Regions from separate parts of the Anaerobacillus sp. 1_MG-2023 genome, predicted to be linked through region 3. Evidence: riboswitches for the same ligand, from Rfam matches in the RefSeq annotation. Region 3 holds a riboswitch; each other region holds the start of a gene.
The links. A riboswitch is a leader RNA that binds a small molecule or an ion and turns the genes downstream of it on or off. The one in region 3 is predicted to bind cyclic di-GMP.

Region 1: linked by a shared signal. The riboswitch ahead of Q4550_RS08270 (anti-repressor SinI family protein) and the one ahead of Q4550_RS20560 (anti-repressor SinI family protein) in region 3 are both predicted to bind cyclic di-GMP.
Region 2: linked by a shared signal. The riboswitch ahead of Q4550_RS00330 (glycoside hydrolase family 191 protein) and the one ahead of Q4550_RS20560 (anti-repressor SinI family protein) in region 3 are both predicted to bind cyclic di-GMP.

The regions. Positions count from the first base shown of each region.
Region 1 is NZ_JAUORD010000003.1:368,204-371,349, forward strand. It holds gene egtB (ergothioneine biosynthesis protein EgtB) at 1-375, shown strand, start outside; gene Q4550_RS08260 (thioredoxin family protein) at 638-952, shown strand; gene Q4550_RS08265 (hypothetical protein) at 985-1,215, opposite strand; cyclic di-GMP riboswitch class I at 1,441-1,529, shown strand; gene Q4550_RS08270 (anti-repressor SinI family protein) at 1,555-1,692, shown strand; gene Q4550_RS08275 (glycine--tRNA ligase) at 2,075-3,146, shown strand, end outside.
Region 2 is NZ_JAUORD010000001.1:62,086-65,231, forward strand. It holds gene Q4550_RS00325 (hypothetical protein) at 1-94, shown strand, start outside; gene Q4550_RS00330 (glycoside hydrolase family 191 protein) at 414-1,262, opposite strand; cyclic di-GMP riboswitch class I at 1,299-1,389, opposite strand; gene Q4550_RS00335 (GAF domain-containing protein) at 1,484-2,719, shown strand; gene Q4550_RS00340 (hypothetical protein) at 2,709-3,146, shown strand, end outside.
Region 3 is NZ_JAUORD010000016.1:60,719-63,864, reverse strand. It holds gene Q4550_RS20580 (helix-turn-helix domain-containing protein) at 1-262, opposite strand, end outside; gene Q4550_RS20575 (anti-repressor SinI family protein) at 575-697, shown strand; gene Q4550_RS20570 (hypothetical protein) at 710-973, shown strand; gene Q4550_RS24645 (DUF5658 family protein) at 903-1,289, shown strand; gene Q4550_RS20565 (helix-turn-helix domain-containing protein) at 1,331-1,666, opposite strand; gene Q4550_RS20560 (anti-repressor SinI family protein) at 1,780-1,899, opposite strand; cyclic di-GMP riboswitch class I at 1,922-2,022, opposite strand; gene Q4550_RS20555 (DNA primase) at 2,236-2,529, shown strand; gene Q4550_RS20550 (SDR family oxidoreductase) at 2,614-3,146, shown strand, end outside.

The DNA of each region.
Region 1 (3,146 bases), on a different contig from region 3:
AGCTTTGTAGGTAAAAGACTTCCTTCTGAGTCCGAATGGGAACTTGCAGTTCGCGATCAGCCGATTGCGGGTAATTTTGTTGAAGATGGCATCTATCATCCCGTGGCATCGATCAAGGAAAATGAAGGTAGAATAAAAAAAGCCTATGGAGATGTGTGGGAATGGACGAAAAGTCCTTATATGCCTTACCCTGGTAATAAACCGCTTGACGGGGCGTTGGGTGAGTATAATGCAAAATTCATGAGCAGTCAGATGATTCTAAGAGGCGGATCATGTGTTACCTCCGTATCTCATATTCGTCCGACTTATCGAAATTTCTTTGGTCCAGATAAACGCTGGCAATTTACCGGCATTCGTCTTGCAGATGATAAGTAATCATTAAAAACTTCGCAATGGATCAGAGCTATCTGAAGAAATCACATAGCCAGAAGAATACTATCCGACTCGAACAGAATCTTAAAGAACTTAAACAGTTAGCAGAGAATTCAGGTTTCACACCAATGAAAACATGGACTGATCAAGAACAGCTGTTCAGGTTGCACTATCTTAGTGTGAATTAACGTAAGCTTTCTTACAGACATTCAATGATTATTTCGATATAATTGTTAATGAAGATATAGGTGAAGGAGAGATAATCATGAAGAAGATTGAAACAGCTGATTCTTATCAGTCATTCATTAACAATAATGACGTATCCATTCTAAAATATGAAGCTAACTGGTGCCCGGATTGCAAGCGCCTTGACTTTTTTATTGATGATATAATGAATGCGCATCATGAAAAGCAATGGGCTCAAATCGATATTGAACAATTCCCTGAAATTACAGAGGAAAATGATGTTATGGGTATCCCGAGCCTTCTTGTCTATAAAGACGGCAAAAAGATTGGTCACTTGCATAGTGCGAATACCAAAAATCCAGATCAGGTGAAAGAATATTTAAGTCAATTCTAAACAAAAGAGAAGGTTGCGAAGGCAACCTTCTTTTATTTTGTTAGAACATATTCGATGGAGCCGTCAATTAATGAATGAACAAATGCAACTGTATATCCAATGCTAAGGTAAGTAGAGAGTGTTTCACTACAATGTGGATGTAATGGTTCTGTTGGGGCATGAATACTTTTATACATGGTTTTTACGGTGCTAGAGATGGGTTCACAACGAAGTAAAACAACATGTTTACCGCTCCAAGCGGTACTAATGTGATTTCTCTGCATATCACTCTTCCTTTGCGAAAAATATATTCAGGGAATACAGTTAGCATATGAGTGAAATCGTAGGATGTTAGAAGTAGAAATGGAAATTTAAAAATATTTTGAATTTTCATCGAATAACTGGTATATTAGTAGCATATAACGTCAAACTTCTCGATAATCACATCGATTCACTAAAAAGTTGTGTATTTTGTAAGTTTATGGTCGGAATGTGTCATTTCTGAATTCTCCAGACAAGGGCAAACCATCCTAAAGGATGGGACGCAAAGACACAGGTCTAATGTTGGTTCTCCAACGATGACGGCTGGTCCTCCTGGAAAACCCATGAAGGAGGAGAAAAGAATGACCATGGCTAAACCTAAGCCTAAGAAGGTACTTGATCAAGAATGGGTTATTCTCATGAGGGCTGCCAGAGAACTTGGATTGAAGAAAGAAGAGGTACAAGCATTCTTAAAACAACACAAAAACCGACATCTATGAATATACATAAATGCATGACGACCTATAAGGTCGTTTTTTTTGTGATAAGCTTTGATGAAAGCAAATACGGTGTGAAATGAATATTCCTTGACTTTAGGGCAATATTTTTTGTATCATATGTCATATCAATTGCATACATAAACCATACTAACTATGAAGGATAAATAGTAGTCAGAGTAACCTTGTTTTTAGCGATTCGGGGACGGTGGAAGCCCGAACGAGGTCTGATGAAACGGCAGTCTGGAGTTACGTTACTTAAAGTGGATGCCTTATTTGCATCAACTAGGGTGGAACCGCGGGTGCATAAGCTCTCGTCCCTGGACATTTTTTGTCCATGGATTGGGAGCTTTTTATATTGATTGAGAAAAAAGGAGAGAATGACATGACAATTTCAATGGATCAGATCGTTTCAGTATCGAAGCACAGAGGATTTATTTTCCCTGGTTCTGATATTTACGGTGGACTAGCAAATACATGGGATTATGGACCACTTGGTGTAGAACTTAAGAAAAATATTAAAGATGCATGGTGGAAGAAGTTTGTTCAAGAATCACCTTATAATAGTGGTCTAGATGCCGCCATTCTAATGAATCCAAAAACGTGGGAAGCTTCAGGACATTTAGGTAATTTCAATGATCCTTTAATTGATTGCAAAAGCTGTAAAACACGTCACCGTGCAGATAAATTAATTGAGGACGCTCTTTCAACTGAAGAAGAGGACATGATTGCAGACGGCCTTTCATTTGAAGAAATGGAGCGTTTGATGAAAGAAAATCATATTACTTGCCCGGAGTGTGGCAGTGAAGATTTCACAGAAATCCGTCAATTTGATCTTATGTTTAAAACCCATCAAGGTGTAACAAAATCGAGCACGAGTGAAATTTACCTTCGCCCAGAAACGGCGCAGGGAATCTTCGTAAACTTTAAAAATGTTCAACGCTCTATGCGTAAGAAAGTGCCTTTTGGTATTGCACAAGTTGGAAAAAGCTTCCGGAATGAAATTACACCTGGAAACTTTACATTCCGTACTCGTGAATTTGAACAAATGGAGCTTGAATTCTTCTGTAAGCCAGGTAACGAACTAGAGTGGCATGAGTATTGGAAAGAGTACTGCAAAAACTGGCTTCTAAATCTTGGTGTAAAAGAAGATAGCATCCGACTGCGTGAGCATGCGGAAGATGAACTGTCGCATTATAGTAATGCAACAACTGATATCGAGTACAAGTTCCCATTTGGTTGGGGCGAACTTTGGGGTGTTGCTTCTCGAACAGATTACGACTTAAAGCAGCATATGGAACATTCCAATGAAGATTTCACTTATCACGATCAACAAACAGGTGAGAAGTATGTACCTTATTGCATTGAGCCTTCACTTGGTGCTGACCGCGTCACTCTTGCTTTCTTGATTGAAGCATATGAAGAACAGGAGCTAGAAGATGGCACAACTAGAAGTG
Region 2 (3,146 bases), on a different contig from region 3:
ATATTATACTGGTGAAAATAAGCTAGCGTTTGTTTCAGAAGCAAAGGAAGGTGCTATAAAAGCAGTTGAGCTTGAAACAGCAAATATCCAATAACCTTTCACTTCTCACTACCGCAAAAAAGTTAAGCGCATTTAAGCTTAACCTTTTTGCGGTTTTATTTAATTTGATAAGTAACGTCCATTATCTTCAGCGAAGCCCTTAACAAATGTTCCAGCTTAAACTAGGTAAGAAAAATCTCTCCACTCTTTAACATTTTTTCATCATTTTATTCTTCAACTAAGACTTTTCGTTCTTTAAAAAACATAAGCGTTCGCTTTTGACGAACGCTGTCGGAATTTAAAATATTTATATCGAAATATCTACATAAAATATGGTATTTTATTAATTTATATGCAATTCTATTATTAAGAACTTACCAGCTATTATAACCATTCCTCGTATGGAAATGAACAAAACCATTAGATTCAGCATAAGAAATGCTATTCCATTTCTGCTCTGTTGAAACCGTAAGAACTGCTAAGTCTGTTTCTTGCTGAATTTCTTTTAAATCAGCCATACGATCTTTTGACCATTCGTCCTTCGATACGGTTGAATAATTGAAGTTCTCCCACATAATCGCATCAACGTAAGAACTTGTGTAATCTTTTAACGTTTGAAAGCCCCAATTTTGTATGAGAGAAAGTGAAGGATGTTGTTGCTTGATTTGTTGTAAGAAGGCTACCATTCCTTCTTGTTGAGCTTGAAGGACAGTTGGGTTCTCCCAATGTTCATTATCAATATTACCGACTGTATCAAGGAAAACACCATCAAGTCCCTTTTCAGCGATTTGCGCTGTCACTTCTGATAGAAGAACGTCACGATAGTGAACAGAAGTGATATCGGTGAGATAGGAATCCCATTCGGTGTAGTGAACTCTTTCTCCGTTACGGTGAAAGAAATCAGCTTCATTTAATTGATTGATAAGTGCTGTATTCCAATTATCAGCTTCCATCGTATTAATATAGCCATAAACTTTTGTACCAGAACTTTTAATTTCTGAAATTTGTTGTTTACTATAGTAAACAGGTTCTATGATCATTACGTCGTATTGCTTCATTTTTGTAATTAATCGTGGCGTAGGAGCATCATAATAAACTTTGTAAGAAGTGACGTCAGATAGTGGATGACTGGCGGCGTGAGAGGTCAGAGGAGAAATCATGATAAATGTAAACAGAATAGCACATGACATTGCAACAATTTGCTTTGTTGAGATAACACCCATTGGTTGGCCTCCTGATTAATCAGAGAGCGGCTCTGGCATTGTAGACTGGCGATCGGTATTCACAAAATAGAATCGACGACCCATGTCTTTGCGCCCTTATTTTTCAATAAGTTTGCCCTTCTCCATATTTAGTTTTCAAAAATAGTATATCAGAAATTGGAATTAATTCCACAATATTTTTTGCATAAAAGTATTTAATTTTCTTAGATGAGGATGATTGTATGATTTACACACAGAAAAACACGCTAAGGAAACTGGTTGAGGTCATTATTGTTATTGCACTTATCGGTATTAGTGACCAACTCTTTCAGCTTCACTTAACTACCTGGGAGCTTGATCCATTATTTTTCTTTGTTCTTCTTTTCTCTTTAAGGTATGGATTAACAATGGGGTTGCTTAGCTTCTTTCTAGCCCTTATTTATCATATGATGGCCATCGGCTTTAACGGAGGAGATATATACCTGCTTTTCTATGATACGAGTGAAGCCTCATGGATTTTATTCACCTTATTATTAGCCATCATTTGTGGCTTATACAGTACATCCTTCCAGGAACGATATGAAAGCCTTCATTATCGTCACGATGAGTTAAAAGATGAGAATGAACAATTAACTGAAGCTATTAAACTACTAGAACATTCTCAGAAAACGATGCAAGAAAAAATGCTGGAATCTGAACATAGTCTGACACGTATCTATCAAGTGGGGAAGGCACTTGATCAATCATCACCTGAACTAATTCGAAATGAAGCCATTACGATTATCTCGAATCTCTTTAAAGCGAAAGAATTAGCGATCTATCATTTGGATTCTTCTAAAAGAACTTTACGCCTTCACATTCGAAAGGGCGACTCCAACCATCTTCCGCAAACGGTTTTTATTGAAGAAGATTCGGCGGTTTACAAACGCCTCTTCCGTAATAAAACGATCACACTTCGAACGATAGAAGATGAGAACAATTCCCCAGTTCTAGTTGGACCAATTATTTATGATAACCAGATCAAAGAAGTACTCGTTATCTATCAAGTTGATTTTGCTAAACTAACAACTTATGAAATTCAAATCATGTCGCTTGTCCTTGATTGGATGTCATCAAGGATTGAAAAAGCAACTGAGCTTGAACTGAAAGAAGAGAAAGTAAAGATGTTCCAGGGAACAAATATTTATTTCAAAGAAGCCTTTGATCATAAGGTGCAAATACAGAAGAAACGAAACGAGGAATTTGATCAATCCTATAGTGTTATTCACGTTCACTTTGCTAAATTCGATCGTATTACACCTGTTGAAGCTGAGATCATTCTTAGGTCTTATCTTCGAGAAATTGACATTATGGGATATGATCCATCAGAAAACATTTTCTCTTTCTTATTACCTGGAACAGCTCCGGAAAATGCAGAAATTGTCAAACACCGAATCAAGAAAGCCTTAACCGAAAAGGGTGGCATGCATGTTGGATAATTTATTCTATCCTCTTATCCTTCTTTATATTATCCATGCGATATTCATGTTCATCTTATCCTTTCTGTTAAAACGGGTTGTGGATCAAAACCATCATGGTGTAATTACATGGATTGCTATCGTTTCTTGCTTTTTACCTCTGATTGGTGAGCTTTTCGGAGTCATTTCGTGGCTCTTAGCGAAACGCTGGGTGTCAGATAAAATGCTCGTTGACTACGGAGAATATGTGTCATTCGATGTTTTAAACCTGGAATCGCTTCGTCATGAAGCAGCAACTAGCCTTGACTTAGTCCCGTTAACGGAAGCACTTAACGATCATGAACATACTACTAGAAAAGATTTAATAGTCCGTCTCATTAATTCAAACATTACGAATCAAGGAAAATATTTAAACCTTGGCTTAAATAATAGCGATTCTGAAACCGTT
Region 3 (3,146 bases):
TACCTGAGCGCATCGCTTCTTCGATTAATTCTTTCCACTCCGTGTCGAGTGCCGGCTCCTCGTGATCTTCTTCTAATATGAACACTTCCATAGGAACCTTTAATTCTGTCGCTATTTTTTCAAGAAATTGAATAGAAGGATTAGCCTGTTGATTTCGTTCAATCGAACTTAAATAAGACTTGGCAACCCCTGCCCGTTTAGCGAGTTCAGTTAAAGACAGTCCCATACGATTCCGATAAAGTTTAATTTTTTCCCCTATCATCCCTTTACCTCGACTTTATCATTATTTATTGTTTTAATTTTATCAAGAACAATTTGTTCTGTAAACAGAACAAATGTCGTGTTTTTATATTAGTCTTCTAAAAGTCTCGTTGAACAAAATAATTAAAATTTAAGAACGAGAGAGTATTTAGTAGTATATAGCAGATTATATGCTAATAACAACTCAATACAAAGAATTTTCAGTCTTTTTAAACTTCCAAAATAAGACTATATTAGATGTACATTCTAAATAAAGAACAAAACGTTCTTTATTAATGTCGTTTATTGATGAAATATATAAGGGGGATGGGGAATGAAAACGTATACTGACGAAAAATTGGATCAGGAATGGGTGGCCCTTATTTCAATTGCAAGAAGAATGGGATTATCTAAGGAGGAAGTGAAGGATTTTCTAATCAATTCCTCAAAAAAGTAAGGAGGAATGATGGTGATCAAGTTAGGGGAAGGAACTTTTGTCTCGTATATTTTAGGGAAAAGGATTAAAATCATTGCGGTTGATAAACAGGTCGCCAAACTTTACATCAATGACGAATATAAAGGGAAGTGCGATTTATCTTTTATTCTAGAGAAAATCCACGGACTTGAAAATAAAGAACAAGACATCAAGGGAATAATCCGAGATGAACAGAAAATGTACGATGAACTTAGGGAGATTATACAAAACCAAAATATTTCATCTCATTATGAATAAAGGGACAAAGTGGGAGAAGTTTTTTGTTATTTATTTAGCATGTATTAACACTCTTGATGGATTTATCACATATTGGGGAATTCAAAATGGATGGATCGGAGAAGTGAATCCACTAATGCGAGCGCTATTTCAAATGGATCCACTTGTTTTCCTAATGTATAAAATAGGTTTGTCTATTTTTCTGATCGTCTTACTTTTAAAATTTCATCACTTAAAATCCGTTTTAATACGGATTTTATTAATCGTGGCTTCAACAATATATTCTTTCATATTGTGTATCCACGGCTATTGGGTATATATACTGTTACCCAAATAGATAAGAGCCTACTGGAAGATGTCGGCTCTTAAAAAAACAATTTATTGATCAGACCCCTGTTTGGCCCGCCACTTATTAAACTCCAGAAACTCCCTGAACTGGTCCTTGCTTATACCAGACTCCATCGCTTCTTTAACGATCTTTTTCCATTCCGAGTCTAACTCACTCTGATGAATAGGATCATCTCCTTGAAGTAATACCTCTACCGAAACATCAAGAACATTAGATATTTTATCTAGGAATTGGATAGAGGGATTTGATTGTATATTTCGTTCAATTGAACTCAGATATGACTTGGCCACATTCGCGCGTTCCGCTAATTCTGAAAGAGATAACCCTTTGCGTAAACGATACTTCTTTACTTCTTCACCTATCACGTGTATCCCTCCGATGCTTCGACAAATTTCTTTGATTGTATGTAATTATACCAGTATGTTATTGTTCCGTAAATAGAACGAAAGCGGCCTCCGTTCTGCCGCTTTCGTTCAGGTTACACTCCTTCATTTTTGAGAAACGCTTTGATTTCAGAAATTTTGATGCCCAATTCCTTCGCTTCTTTCATTAGTTTAATCCATTCCTCGTCAAGATTTTCTTCTGTATGTACGCCCATGTAACTCCTCCTTAAACTCTTTCCAGGTAGTTCAGCCATCATAGAAGCCTTCTCAGAAGAAGCTTCCTTAGATCTGTTTACTTTGCGCCCACTTTTTTTCAAAAATGGTTGCCCTTTTCTGGAGGATACTTTGTACGATCCATCATATATTTATGAAAATCCTACTATCATAATAGGTCATTAAACCTACGAAAGGTGTTGTAATTTGTAAAAAATATCAAAAATATATGACTTTTTTTGTAAATAAATAGCTTTTTTAAAATTTGGTGTTAGGAAAATACATACATCCACTAGCGATGGTCAAAATAGGACTATTACAAAGATGGAGGTTTTTCTATGAAAAAGTGGATGTTGTTATTGATGACGATGTTACTTTCCCTGAGTATTGCGGCTTGTTCGAATGCAAATGAAGAAGAAGGACCGGTAGAAGATCCCGAGATGCAAGAAGATACACCAGAAGATGAAGAGAATGTTAACGAAGATGATGGAACGATTGATCAGGAAGACGATGATACAATGAATAAGGATGATTCAGAAGAAGGCGATAAAGATGAAGATGGTAACATGGATGAAGGGGATATGGACGATACAGAGCAAAAATCAAATGATGAAACTGAAAACCAGCAATAGGGACCTTAACGGGTCTCTTTTTTATATAAAATTGTCTAAAAAATAGGTGGACGGGAATAGTCAGAAAAAAGGAGAGTGCTAAATATGAAGAAGGTAGCCGTTATAACAGGTGGTGGATCTGGAATTGGAGAAGCCGCAGCTAAACGCTTTGCAAACGAAGGCGTTCGAGTTTGCTTATTTGATTTGAAGGAAAGTCGAGCAGAACAAGTGAAGGAGTCGATCGTAAAAAATGGCGGAGAGGCGTTTGTCCTTGATGTGGATGTGGCCGATGAAGAACGCGTTACATATGGTTTGAAGCAAGTTGTTAACAAATGGGGACGCATTGATATTCTGTTTAACAATGCAGGAATTAATGGCACACTGAATCCGATTGAAGAAATGAAGGTTGATGAGTGGGATCAGACAATTGAAACAAATTTAAGAAGTACTTTTCTAATGGTGAAACATACAATCCCTTATATGAAAGAAGATGGAGGGAGTATCATTATTACTAGTTCCATAAATGGCAATCGGACTTTTTCGAACTTTGGTATGTCTGCTTATAGTACTTCAAAAGCAGGACAGGTAGCCTTTATGAAAATGGCTGCTCTTGAACTAGCGCAGTATCACATCCGCGT